Regions from separate parts of the Weizmannia sp. FSL W8-0676 genome, predicted to be linked through region 3. Evidence: predicted binding sites of a transcription regulator. Region 3 holds the regulator's gene; each other region holds the start of a gene.
What was found. Region 3 encodes Rex, which represses fermentation and respiration genes when NADH is low (regulators of the CRP and FNR family bind a similar motif). Its sites were predicted from a motif close to TTGTGAAATATTTCACAA; they were not measured.
Positions count from the first base shown of each region.

Region 1: a site for Rex is predicted at 2,535-2,552, ahead of NST20_RS11950 (formate/nitrite transporter family protein). Genes of this name have one in related genera too.
Region 2: a site for Rex is predicted at 2,837-2,854, ahead of adhE (bifunctional acetaldehyde-CoA/alcohol dehydrogenase). Genes of this name have one in related genera too.

Region 1 covers NZ_CP151954.1:2,409,535-2,414,259, forward strand. The annotation lists partial or broken gene NST20_RS11935 (transporter substrate-binding domain-containing protein) at 57-173, shown strand; gene NST20_RS11940 (amino acid ABC transporter permease) at 160-852, shown strand; gene NST20_RS11945 (amino acid ABC transporter ATP-binding protein) at 865-1,602, shown strand; gene NST20_RS11950 (formate/nitrite transporter family protein) at 1,668-2,504, opposite strand; gene pflB (formate C-acetyltransferase) at 3,474-4,725, shown strand, end outside.
Region 2 covers NZ_CP151954.1:637,625-642,349, forward strand. The annotation lists gene panF (sodium/pantothenate symporter) at 1-738, shown strand, start outside; tRNA gene NST20_RS03030 (tRNA-Lys) at 1,117-1,189, shown strand; gene NST20_RS03035 (magnesium transporter CorA family protein) at 1,527-2,468, shown strand; gene adhE (bifunctional acetaldehyde-CoA/alcohol dehydrogenase) at 2,880-4,725, shown strand, end outside.
Region 3 covers NZ_CP151954.1:3,024,853-3,029,577, forward strand. The annotation lists gene groES (co-chaperone GroES) at 1-253, opposite strand, end outside; gene NST20_RS14840 (CPBP family intramembrane glutamic endopeptidase) at 623-1,351, shown strand; gene NST20_RS14845 (YdiK family protein) at 1,348-1,545, shown strand; gene tatC (twin-arginine translocase subunit TatC) at 1,583-2,347, opposite strand; gene NST20_RS14855 (redox-sensing transcriptional repressor Rex) at 2,498-3,181, opposite strand; gene NST20_RS14860 (ABC-F family ATP-binding cassette domain-containing protein) at 3,495-4,725, shown strand, end outside.

The DNA of each region.
Region 1 (4,725 bases), 620 kb from region 3:
GCGGTATAAACGAATTTATATACTGCAATACTCTGCACTTTTTTCTTGCAAAAAACAGGAAACATTCAGGGAAACTGACAGACAAAGTAAATGATGCTTTGAAAGATATGAAAAAAGACGGCACGTTAACAAAAATTTCAAAGAAATGGTTTGGTGAAGATGTTTCCCAATAACCTTGCGTTTATCAGCAGCGACCAGCTGCATTTGGTGCAAAGTTCCCTTCTGCCGATGCTGGAGAGAGCTTTGCATTATACGATTCCATTAACGATCATCACTTTCTGTATCGGTCTTGTGCTGGCACTCGCCACGGCGCTGGCACGGATTTCCGGCATTAAAATACTGGAATGGATCGCCCGAATCTATGTCTCAGCAATCCGCGGGACCCCGTTGCTTGTGCAATTATTTATCATTTTTTACGGGCTGTCGTCCGTGCATGTTACCATTGGTTCTTTTCCGGCCGCCATTATCGGCTTTTCGCTCAATGTCGGCGCATATGCATCAGAAGTGATCAGGGCAGCGATTTTATCGATTCCAAAGGGGCAATGGGAAGCAGCGTATTCGATCGGGATGAACTATGCGCAGGCTTTAAGAAGAATTGTGCTCCCGCAGGCTGTCCGCGTATCGGTGCCGCCGCTTTCCAATACGTTTATCAGCCTTGTAAAAGATACATCTCTTGCTTCCTTAATTTTGGTGGCCGATCTGTTCCGTAAAGCACAGGAAATTGCCTCCACCACCTATCAATATATGCTGCTGTATGTCGAAGCTGCTCTTCTGTACTGGGTGATTTGTCTGATTCTCTCGATGATCCAGCAAAAATTGGAAGGCCGTTTTGATAAATACATCAGCAAGTAAGGAGGAACCTGTATGATCCGAATAGAGGATTTACATAAACAATTCGGCAGCCTTGAAGTGCTGAAAGGCATTGACTTAACCATTGAAAAAGGGAAAGTGATCGTCATCATCGGCCCGTCCGGTTCCGGCAAAACCACGCTGCTCCGCTGTATGAATGCCCTTGAAATTCCAAATCAAGGCAGGATACAGATCGATGATGTATCCGTTGACTTTTCCCAGCATCCCGGTAAAAAAGAACGCGCAGCTTTGCGGCAAAAATCCGGCATGGTTTTCCAACAGTACAATCTTTTCCCGCATAAAACGGTTCTCGAAAACGTGATTGAGGGGCCGGTCATTGTAAAAAAGGAAAACCGCCAGGATGCAGCAAAAAAAGCGGAAATGCTGCTGGAAAAGGTGGGCCTGCTTGATAAAAAAGAGGCGTATCCAGCAAGCCTTTCCGGCGGCCAGCAGCAGCGCGCCGGGATTGCGAGGGCGCTTGCCATGGAGCCGGAAGTGATGCTGTTTGACGAACCGACATCTGCACTGGATCCGGAACTTGTAAGCGGCGTGCTGAATGTGATGAAGGAGCTTGCTGAAGAAGGCATGACAATGGCCGTTGTGACACACGAAATGCGGTTTGCCCGCGAAGTTGCGGACAAGGTGATATTTATGGATGGCGGCGTCATCCTGGAGCAAGGCAAGCCGGAAGAAGTGTTCCATCATCCAAAAAACGCACGGACCAAGCAATTCCTGCAGCTGATCCAAAGTTGACGGGCCGGAGCGGTTAATCCCATATTAAAAAGAGCTGCCTGAATAAAAGGCAGCTCTTTTTAATATTACTTGATTTTTTCAGCAGAAAAAGGGGATACGGTGTGTGTGTCCACAACAGCAACCGGCACCTTTTCTTTTTTCTTTGACGTTAAGAAGGCGTACATGGCACCGACAAAGACGCCGCCGCCAATCATATTTCCGAGCGTTACCACGCCGAGGTTGTGCAAAATGCCAACGAGTGTAATCGTATCCGGGTGCGGGGCAGCAAGTGCGAGCGCGAACAGCACCATATTGGCAATGCTGTGTTCGTAGCCCGAAATGACGAAGCCAAACACGAGCAGCATCATCGAAGCGATTTTAGCCCCGTCCCCCTTTACGTTTATCGGAACCCAGAACCCTAAACAAACAAGCCAGTTACAAAGGATCGAACGGAAAAACATTTGGGCTGTTGTCAGGCTGATTTTCCCGCCCACAACCGACATTAAAAACTGGCTGTTATCCGAATCTGCATAGAGTCCGCTGTAATGGATAAATAGTGCGAAAATCGCCGCCCCCATCAAATTTCCGGCATACGTTGCCACCCAGTTTGTGAGCGCATCTTTCCAAGTTGTCGCTTTTTTTACCGTGCTCATCGTCATCATCATCGTATTGCCGGTAAATAGCTCGCCGCCGCCAAACATAATAAGCACGAGCGCTGCACCGAAAAATATGGAAGCCATAAAGGAAGTAACCGGAGACTTCGCATCAAAAAATGGCTCGGCAAGACGGTAACAAATAATAATGGCAAAACCGATAAACATACTTGCCAACACTGCTTTTGTCACATAACGAAGCAGGGATTCTTCCAGATATTTTTTCTTATTTAACGCCATTTGAACAACAGATTCAACGGCCTCGTACATAAACACCATCTCCAACTGAAAAATGTTAAATTGTGAAAAACATCACAAACAACTGCCTTTCTATCATATCCCCTTTTTCCCTGTTTGTGTTTGTATATATTTTGAACGTTTATGAAGCGATTACACAGGAAGGGGCTTTTGACAGCCATCATTACTGGTGTTCATTGGCTGCCAGTGCCTTATCAATTTGATCAGGGTTTTTTGGGGGGCAAGTGAATGTAAATAATGGAATGGGAATATTGCTATTCAGTTATTTTTTGATGATCTATGTTATCATCAGCCTCCAGTCTCTTTTGAAAATGTTTTTAAATTCCCGCATTGCGTTTCTGATCGTCAATATTTATATCGTTTTTTCCTGCATTTCAATTAGTGAAAAAGGGCTGCCAAAGTATATTTATTATTTATCCCTTAGTAATTACGGAATGGGTTTCAAACAAAATTTAGGCAAAGTGAATAGCTTATATACAGACGATTTAAATATTCATTACAGTATATTTATTTTACTCGTTTTAGAAGTTGCCATTCTAATTGCATCAGCGCTTAAAGTTAAAAAAATGGATGTCATATAGGGGGGAATACCATGATCCAGCTTATAAATGTAAGCAAAAAATTCAAGCTTACACGAAAAATATACCGCAACCGCTTTCATCTGGCTGAGTCGATTTTGTGAAATATTGATCATGTTACCAAATTACAAACTCTTCCCAAGAAAAATAATCATGTGAAAAACTGATCAATTTGTGTTATAACACGCTTTCATCGCATTTTTCTATTATATATCTACGGCCAAATGTTTTGAACATTCTTTGACAACTGCATTTTCCGGCCCTAAAATGTGAACGCTATCACTATCTTTTTAAAATCGCCCGTGCTAAAATGAAGGCGTAATAAGAAATGTTCACTATTTAACAAACAAACATCCAATTCTGAAGGCAGCTCATTAATAGGCTTAAAGGAGGCCAATTTAAAATGACTGAACAATTGCTGACAAAAGCACCGCTCTCTAAAAAACAATGGGAAGGCTTTAAAGGAGGAAACTGGCAAAAAGAAATCGACGTAAGGGACTTTATTTTGAAAAATGTAACCCCTTACGAAGGCGATGAAAGCTTCCTTGCCGGTCCGACTGAAGCCACTTTAAAATTATGGGACCAGGTCATGGAACTGTCGAAAAAGGAACGCGAAAAAGGTGGCGTCCTGGATATGGATACGAAAATTGTATCCACCATTACATCGCATAGCCCGGGGTATTTAAACAAAGAACTTGAAAAAATTGTCGGTTTCCAAACCGATAAACCGTTCAAACGTTCGATGATGCCGTTTGGCGGAATCCGGATGGCAGAAAGCGCCTTAAAATCTTACGGCTATGAAATTGATCCGGAAATCAAACATATTTTTACAGAATGGCGGAAAACCCATAACCAGGGTGTATTCGATGCCTACACGCCGGAAATCAAAGCTGCACGGCATGCAGGCATTGTAACCGGCCTTCCGGATGCTTACGGTCGCGGCCGCATTATCGGCGACTACCGGCGCGTTGCACTTTACGGGGTAGATTATTTAATTGAACAAAAGAAAAAAGATCTTGACTTAATTGGCTGCGGCTTGATGACAGAAGAAGTCATCCGCGAACGCGAAGAACATTCGGAACAAATCCGCGCATTGCAGGAATTGAAACAAATGGCACAAAGCTACGGATTCGATATTTCCGAACCGGCTTCAAACGCACGAGAAGCTTTCCAATGGCTGTATTTCGCGTATCTGGCTGCCATTAAGGAACAAAACGGCGCGGCCATGAGCCTTGGGCGCACATCCTCTTTCCTTGACATTTATATTGAAAGAGATTTGAAAAACGGCGTCTTGACTGAACGGGAAGCACAAGAACTCGTCGACCACTTTGTCATGAAACTCCGCCTCGTCAAATTTGCACGGACGGAAGAATATAATGAACTGTTCAGCGGCGACCCGACATGGGTAACAGAATCGATCGGCGGTATGGCTTTGGACGGCCGTACGCTCGTTACGAAAAACTCGTTCCGCTTCCTGAACACGCTCGACAACCTCGGCCCTGCGCCGGAACCGAACCTGACCGTGCTCTGGTCGACGAAACTGCCGGATAAATGGAAACAATATTGCGCGAAAATGTCGATCAAGACGAGCGCCATCCAGTACGAAAACGACGACTTAATGCGTGAAGAATACGGCGATGATTACGGCATTGCCT
Region 2 (4,725 bases), 930 kb from region 3:
GCCTATGTATCGTCGTTTTGGATTTTGGTCGGGATCGGTGTCGTCGGCCTGCCGCAAATTACGGTCCGGGCGATGTCTTATAAAGATTCCCGGGCGATGCACAGGGCGATCATCATCGGTACCATTGTCATTGGTTTTATTATGTTCGGCATGCATTTTATCGGCGTGATGGCACGCGCTGTCATACCGGGTGTGGAAGTGCCGGATACGGTTATGCCGCTATTAACGATGAAAGTGCTGCCGCCAGTGCCGGCCGGTATTGTGCTCGCTGCCCCGATGGCCGCGATTATGTCCACCGTTGATGCGCTGCTTATTCTCGTCGGTTCTGCGCTCGTCAAAGACCTTTATTTGAATTATGTGAAGCCGGACGCATCCGAAAAACAGATGAAAGTAGCGAGTTTCGGCGTGACCGCAGCGGTTGCCGCCGTTGTCGTGCTGTTGTCGCTCAGCCCGCCGAAATTGATCATATGGCTCAACTTGTTTTCCTTTGGCGGTCTGGAATCCGTATTTATATGGCCGGTTATTTTCGGCCTGTACTGGAAAAAAGGAAACAAGTACGGCGCGGTTTGTTCCATGATACTCGGTATGGGCTCGTACATTTTGCTGGACCGCCTGCACCCAAACCCGTTCGGATTGCATACAGTTGTGCTTCCGGTTCTTATTTCATGCGCCGGGTTTATTGCGGCGAGCCCCCTCTTCGGGCGCAAAAGGGCTGCCATTCGGGCCGGGGCCGAGTAATCCGGCGCCCCAAATTGAAATTTTGGCTAAAAATGCGCGGTGCCCGGGGAAAGCCTGCAAAATAAGAATCAATCGGACCGGGACGAGTCATCCTCCCGGCCCCTGATTGAAAGACAGCCTCGAAAATTTTGCCGAAAAAGCGAAGCTGCCCGCAAATAATTTGGTGTAAATCCGCAAAAAATGGCCAAAATTTTCCCCGGGATAAATGCACGGCAGATTGGAAGCGTTTCAAAATGGGGTAGCCAATTATGGTTGGAACCGAAGCTTTCGCTGTTCTTCTGCCTGAAGCAGGTTCATGATGGCTGGAATTTAAGGCTGCGAAAAAATTTTTCGTTGCATCTCTCCCGGAATTGTGGTAATATAATGATTGTCATCTGCGGGACATTAGCTCAGTTGGAAGAGCAGCTGACTCTTAATCAGCGGGTCGTGGGTTCGAGCCCCTCATGTCCCATCACGAAGCAATATGATGCACAAATGTGACATTATATTGCTTTTTTTATTTTTATAAAGTTTTTTAGGCGGATAAATCGGCTAAAAAATAACAAGCGGACATATTCAGGCATACTATATTGTGGTATAATAAAATAGTTGCAGGTTTCGCAGCTATTTATGAATCGAAGAAAAAAGGAGATGATAACTGATGGATTCTGACGCGCATCCGAGGTCGTGCATGAAACATAAGCAAGAGGAAGTCTTCATACTGGCCTCGACCAATCCTACAGGTTATCAGTTTCTGGAAGAGTAAAGTATGCTTGAGCTTCCTCAAAAGTGAAGAGGAGGTGGCCTGCATGTTAAATATGTATTTAACGGACGAAAACGGCAAACTGAAGGAAACAGAAACTTTGTCAAAAGGATGCTGGGTGAACCTGGTGAACCCGACAGAGGAAGAAATCAACCAGGTTGTCCAGCAAACGAATATACCGGCCGATTTTATTAAAGACCCGCTGGATGTCGATGAACGCTCCCGTATTGAAAAAGAAGACGATGATATTTTAATCATTGTCGGCCTTCCCGTTAAGGTAAAGGACGATGTGGACTCCGCGCTGTATGATACGATTCCGCTCGGGATTATCGTCACGCCTTTTTATTTCATCACGGTCTGCCTGCAGGATAATCCGATTATCGGAAAGTTTATCCACAGACGGGTGCGCGGGTTTTACACCTACATGAAAACCAGATTTACCCTTCAAATTCTATATGAAGTTGCAAGTTATTATTTAAACTATTTAAAATATATCGACCGCAGATCAAGCCTGATCGAACGCGAATTGCACGAATCGATGCGAAACGAGGAACTGTTCGAACTGCTGAGCCTTGAAAAGACACTCGTGTATTTTACGACCTCATTAAAAGCCAATAAAATCGTCATGGAAAAAATGACACGGCAGCATTTCCTAAAAGTATATGAAGATGACATGGACTTACTGGATGACGTCATGATTGAAGTCAAACAGGCAATCGAAATGTGTGAAATCCACAGCAATATTTTAAGTGGTATGATGGATGCCTATGCTTCTGTCATTTCCAATAACGTGAACGGCGTGATGAAATTTTTAACGACGGTCACGATTATCCTTTCCCTGCCAACGATGGTATCTAGCTTTTTCGGAATGAATCTTCACGGCCTGCCGTGGCAATCAAGCCCCCATGGTTTTTGGCTGGCGTTTTTGGTCTCTCTGGTTCTTTCCAGTGTCACAGCCATCATTTTTTGGAAAAAAAGGTATTTCTAACACATCCGGGAGATGGATTTGCATAAAATTCATCTCCTTTTTTGTTTCTTCCTTGTGAATGTGCAGGTTTCACAAGCGGGAAGCGGTTTTTTTGCGGCAATCTCTATACGGAATTCTGCATAAATATGCAAATATAAAATGGAAGCACTTACAATGTAAAAAGGCGGGAAAAACCTATTTTAATTGAATCGCGGCTGGAAAGCAATATTTGAAAGAAGAAAGTTTATAAATGATTTATTCATTTGTCACCAATCTGACACAGCCATAGCATGTGAAATCGCATATAATAGAGCCATAAAGAAAAGAAATATTGAAAAACAGCAGAAAATCATGTGAAATTATTCACAAACTTTATTTTTTACCCTTTTATGTGAAATTCTTCACAAAATCACCAGAATGGAGGCCACGATCATGGCAATTGATGAAAAAGTTGTTGGCAAATCCGCACAAATCACGGAAATGGTAAATTCCCTCGTCGCCAAAGGCCAAAAAGCACTGCGTGAATTTATGGAACTGGATCAGGCGCAAGTGGACAATATCGTAAAACAAATGGCGCTTGCAGGGCTGGAACAGCATATGGTGCTCGCCAAAATGGCCGTGGAAGAAACAGGGCGCGGCGTATATGAAGACAAAATTACAAAAAACCTGTTTGCAACAGAATACATCTACCACAATATTAAATATAACAAAACAGTCGGCATCATTGATGAAAACAATAATGAAGAAATTGTCAAATTCGCGGAGCCAGTCGGCGTTATTGCCGGGGTCACGCCTGTAACAAACCCGACATCAACCACGATGTTTAAAGCGTTAATTGCGATTAAAACACGCAACCCGATCATTTTCGCATTCCACCCGTCCGCGCAAAAATGCAGCAGCCATGCCGCAAAAGTCATGCTGGACGCTGCTGTGAAAGCCGGCGCGCCGGAAAACTGCATCCAATGGATCGAAAAACCGGCCATTGAAGCGACACAGCAATTGATGAAACATTCGGGCATTTCGCTGATTCTTGCAACGGGCGGTTCCGGCATGGTAAAGTCCGCATATTCGAGCGGGAAACCTGCGCTTGGCGTCGGGCCGGGGAACGTCCCTTGCTATATTGAAAAATCTGCTGATATCAAACGCGCCGTCAATGACCTGATTTTATCCAAAACGTTTGACAATGGCATGATCTGTGCGTCGGAACAGGCTGTCATTATCGACAAAGAAATTTATGACCATGTAAAAAACGAATTGATTGCAAATCATTGCTACTTCCTGAATGAAGCGGAGAAGAAAAAAGTTGAGAAAACCGTCATCAATGAAAAGACGCAATCCGTCAACAGCGCCATTGTCGGCAAACCGGCCTATGAAATTGCAAAAATGGCAGGCGTGGACGTCCCGGAAGATACCAAAATTTTAATTGCTGAACTTACAGGCGTCGGCCCGGACTATCCACTTTCCAGAGAAAAATTGAGCCCGGTTTTGGCCTGCTACAAAGCCAGCAGCACAAAACAAGGTTTCGAATTTGCGGAAGCCATGCTCGAATTCGGCGGACTCGGCCACTCGGCTGTGATCCATTCGACAAATGATGAAGTCATTGAACAATACGGCTTAAAAATGAAAGCCGGCCGGATCATTGTCAACTCCCCGTCTTCGCAAGGGGCAATCGGCGACATTTACAATGCCTACATGCCTTCTTTGACGCTCGGTTGCGGCACGTTCGGCGGCAACTCAGTGTCCACAAACGTCGGTGTCATTAATCTGTACAATGTAAAAACAATGGCGAAACGGAGAGTCAATATGCAATGGTTTAAAATTCCACCACGCGTGTATTTTGAAAAGAACTCGGTCCAATACCTGGAAAAAATGCCGGATATCTCAAGTGCCTTTATTGTCACCGATCCGGATATGGTCCGGCTCGGATTTGTTGAGAAAGTGCTATACTACTTGCGGAAACGCCCGGACTATGTCCACTGTGAAATTTTCTCTGAAGTCGAACCGGATCCGTCCATTGAAACAGTACGGAAAGGCGCCGAAGCAATGGCAAGCTTCCAGCCGGACGTCATTATCGCGCTTGGCGGCGGGTCGGCCATGGACGCTGCAAAGGGCATGTGGCTGTTCTATGAGCATCCGGAAGTTGATTTCAACGAATTGAAGCAAAAATTTATGGATATCCGGAAACGGGTTGCCAAATTCCCGAAACTGGGTGAAAAAGCGCAGCTGGTCTGCATTCCGACCACATCGGGCACCGGTTCTGAAGTGACTTCTTTCGCCG
Region 3 (4,725 bases):
GAAGAATTAAGTATTCTTTTCCGTCATATTTCACTTCAGTGCCGGCATATTTCGAGAAGATGATGCGGTCGCCTGCTGCTACATCGATGGCAACACGTTCACCGTTATCAAGGGTACGCCCGGAACCGACAGCCACTACTTTGCCTTCCTGCGGCTTTTCTTTTGCCGTGTCAGGCAGGACAATACCGCTTGCTGTTTTTTCTTCCGATTCAACTAATTCAATGACAACGCGATCACCCAGTGGTTTTAACACGTGAAACAACCTCCTTAATTCGTATTATGTAAAATTTTGGCCAATATTAGCACTCACATAAGTTGAGTGCTAACACATTTATTATAATAAATAATTCCTTGCTTTTTTGCAAGTCTTCTCATCCAACTTTTTTTATTTTTTTCGGGTCCTGCACTCTTTAAAGAGCCCTGTCAAAGGATGGCGGTTGCGCGCCTCCGTTTCAGCCGCTTGCCCCTTTATAAGTATGCTTGATCACCATCCGGATATGCAACTGAAAAGGCTGGCCCGGCGCACGGCATTTGAACCCCGCCCGGTTCAATAGTACAATGAACATATTGGACGAATTTGCGATCCTTTAAACTTTGAACTGGCAAGAAAGGAAAAGAGCGCGTGAAAAAAGAGTATGTGTATATTCTCGTGACGTACATCCTTATGCTGCTGTCCGGCGCCATCGGGTATCCGTTGCTCTACTATGCCGGGGTGAACGTTTTCCACGAACCGGCAGACAGCATGCGGACATTGACGCCCCCGCTTTGGACCGTCATCAGCTTTATCATCGGGCTGATCATCGTCCTGTACTTTTTAAGAAAAGCCGCAAAAAAAGAAACAGACCGGGCCGAACCGCTTCCGGCCGCGCCATCCGCCATATGGGCAATAAGCGGCGTCTTTCTTTGTTTCTTTGCCCAGACTGCAGCCGCTATCATTGAATCATTGTTCGGTGCCCCAGCTGCCTCCAACAATACGCAGCAAATCATGGCGCTGATTGAAAGATTTCCGCTTGTCATCCTCATCAGCTCGATCGCCGGGCCGATTCTCGAGGAAATCGTCTTTCGGAAAATCATTTTCGGCACGCTGCGCAGGCGCTTTTCTTTTCTTTTGTCCGGTATTGTCAGCTCGGTTATTTTTGGGCTCGCGCATACCGAACCGAGCCACTTGTTTTTATATTCCCTTTTAGGGCTGACGCTCGCTTATTTATATGAGAAAACAAACCGGATCACCGTTTCCATGTTTGCGCATGTTTCCATGAACACAATTGTGGTCGTGAGGCTGCTTTTGCACCCGTCCGTTCTGCAGACATCCGTACATGAAATTTACAGCTCAATTGGAGGACTTCTATGATGAGACCACTTTTTTCAGGAATTGTAAACTGCCTGCTCGGGGCCTTGTTCACTTATTTTGCCATTCAGCAGGTACAAGTGGGCGGCTGGGGCTTTTTTTCTTATTTACTGCTGTTGATTGCAACATTGGATCTGGGTTCCGGAATCAGGCTGATCTTTCTCCATTTCAAGCTGAAAAACTCAGTGAAAAAATAAAAGCCGTTTTTCCGGTTCCGTCCGGAAAACGGCTTTCTTATTCAGAAGGAATCGTCTGTTCATCCATTGGCATTTCTTTTGCCGCTTTTTGGGCATTGCGGTACGCCATTTTCGAAATCAGCGTGCTCGCTTCATACAGCAAAACGAGTGGGACAAAGGTAATCAGCTGCGAAAACACGTCCGGCGGGGTAATGATGCCGGCTGCTGCAATCAGAGCAAGATACGCATATTTTCTTGCCTTTTTCAACAGCCTCGGCGTAATGATGCCAAGCTGGGTCAGAAACAGGACCACGACCGGCATTTGGAACACAAAGCCAAACGGAAGCGTGATTTCCAGCAGAAACTGAATATATTCCCTGATCCCGATCACCGCACGAATGCCCATTTCATTTGACAAGCCCATCATAAAATTCACCATCAGCGGACAAAGCACGAAATAGGAAAAAGAAACGCCGGCTATAAAAAGCAGGATGGAAACAGGAATGTAACTTAATGTCAGTTTCTTTTCTTTCTCATACAGCCCCGGGCTTATAAACGCCCAAAGCTGGTACAAAATCACCGGCAGGGTCAACAGGCATGCGATCACAACCGAAACTTCCATAAAAACCTTAATGGGATCGGTTACCCTGAAGGCATTCATCATGAACATGCCGGCATTTTCGGCGTGCTGCAAATAACGTATAACAGGCTTTGCGGTAAAAAAGCCAACAACCAGGGCGAACAGAAAGAAAATGAGAACGGTGATTAACCGCTTTCTCAATTCCTGGATATGTCCGGTAACCGGCATTTTTTTCGCATTCATCGCCGTTCTCCTTTAAGTGCCGGCGTGGAATCCGCCCTTTTCCCTTTGCACGCCAGAGCCAAACCCGGCCATTTCCATTTGCGCCTGCATTCCGTTTTCAAACGGGCCACCCCCTGTACCCATTATGATAACGGAAAAAAAGCTTTTTGGCTATGGCTTCGCAACCGGCTCTTTTGTTTCTTTCAAATTTTCTTCATCATTTGAATAATGTTTTAAAAAGTAGATCAGTGCCTGCAGTTCCACGGCCAGGTCAATATGATGGACACGGATATCCGGCGGCACGTTCAGCCGGGCAGGCGTAAAGTTTAAAACGCCTTTTACATTCGTACTGGCAAGCTCGTCTGTCACCGCCTGCGCACTGGAAGCGGGGACCGTTAGAATCACGACCGTTACATCTTCCGCGCAAAGCCGTTCTCTTAATTCGTCCATGCTGTAAACAGGCACATTGCCAACATGGCTCCCCACCTTCCCGGGGTCATTGTCAAATGCCATAACAATCCGCGCGCTGTTATTCTTCGAAAAATTGTAATTCAAAAGGGCTGTACCGAGGTTCCCCACGCCAATCAGCGCTACATTTGTGATCTCATCCTGGTTCAGCGTCTTGCCGAAGAAAGACAATAAATATTTTACATTATAACCATAACCTTTTTTCCCAAGTGCCCCGAAGTAGGAAAAATCCCTGCGTATCGTGGCGGAGTCGACTTTCACCGCTTCACTCAGTTCCGCCGATGATACCCTTTGCTTGCCGAGTGTATATAAATTTCTCAGGTACCGGTAATATAATGGAAGCCGTTTTGCGGTGGCTTGCGGTATTTTTACTGATTCATCCTTCATGTGAAATCCCCCAAGTTGAAAGCTTAAATTTTTCGTGCTGCTGGTTCCAATCGTGCGTCCATTCCGGAATGGCAGCGCTGCCATTCCTCATTATAATATTACTCCTATCTGAACAAAGAAAAAATATGTTTTAAAAAATGTCTGCATGCGTCTTTTTCTCTCTCCAACTATGTTAAATATATCACAAATGAGCATTTTTTTCATGGGTTTTTACGGATTTATGTGAAAAGTTTTTTGACAAATTTCGATCACGCCGGTTGAGTTGCAGTTCGCCTTCCTGTACACTTACAATGATATAGAGGTGAACATAACGATGATGTTGCTGCAAGTTCAACAAGTCACAAAATATTATGGCGCTGAACTTATTTTATCGGATATAAAATTAGAAATCCAAACAAAAGACCGGATCGCTTTGGTCGGGAGAAACGGGGCCGGAAAATCGACCCTGCTGAAAATCATTGCCGGCCAGCTTTCTTATGACGAAGGTTCCATCATTGTGCCGAATGGTGTCGAAATCGGTTATCTTGCCCAAAATGCCGGGCTCGAATCAGATTTGTCCATTTGGGACGAAATGATGTCGGTTTTTAAAGATTTGCTGGATATGGAAAAACAGCTCCGCGAATATGAACAAAAAATGGCCGACCCCGCGATTTATAACCGCCGGGCGGAGTATGAAAAAGTGCTGCACGCTTATGATACTTTGCAGACACGCTTTAAAGATGGAGGCGGATATCAGATCGAAGCGGATATCCGGTCCGTTCTGCATGGCTTCCGTTTTGACCAGTACGACTACAGCACCCCGATCCGGACGTTAAGCGGCGGGCAAAAAACACGCCTTGCATTGGCGAAGTTGCTGCTCACAAAGCCGGATATCTTAATTTTGGATGAACCGACAAACCATCTCGATATCGAAACGCTCACCTGGCTGGAGCAGTATTTACAAGGCTATGAAGGCGCCATTCTGATCGTGTCCCACGACCGTTATTTTCTGGATAAAGTCGTCAACCAGGTCTATGAAATCTCAAGGCATTCCATCAAAAAATACCACGGCAACTACAGCCGGTACCTGGAACAAAAGGCCGCCCAGTACGAACGGGAAGTCAAGCAATATGAAAAGCAGCAGGAAGAAGTTGCGAAATTGCAAGCATTCATCCAGAAAAACATTGCCCGGGCCACCACGACAAAGCGGGCACAAAGCCGGCGGAAACAGCTGGAAAAAATGGAATTGATGGACAAGCCGCTTGGCGATGAAAAATCCGCCCGGTTTTCGTTTGAAATTGCCAAACAAAGCGGGAACGAAGTCCTTCATGTCCGGGATGCTGCCATCGGCTACGGTGGGGAGCCGGTTGCCAAAAACATCCATCTTTCAGTTAAAAAACAAGACAGCGTTGCCCTTGTCGGCCCGAACGGCATCGGCAAATCAACGCTTTTGAAGTCGATTATACGGAGAATCCCGCTGATATCCGGCACGATCGAATACGGCTCAGGCGTTATGACCGGCTATTACGATCAAGAACTGGCCGACCTATCTTCCAATAAAACGG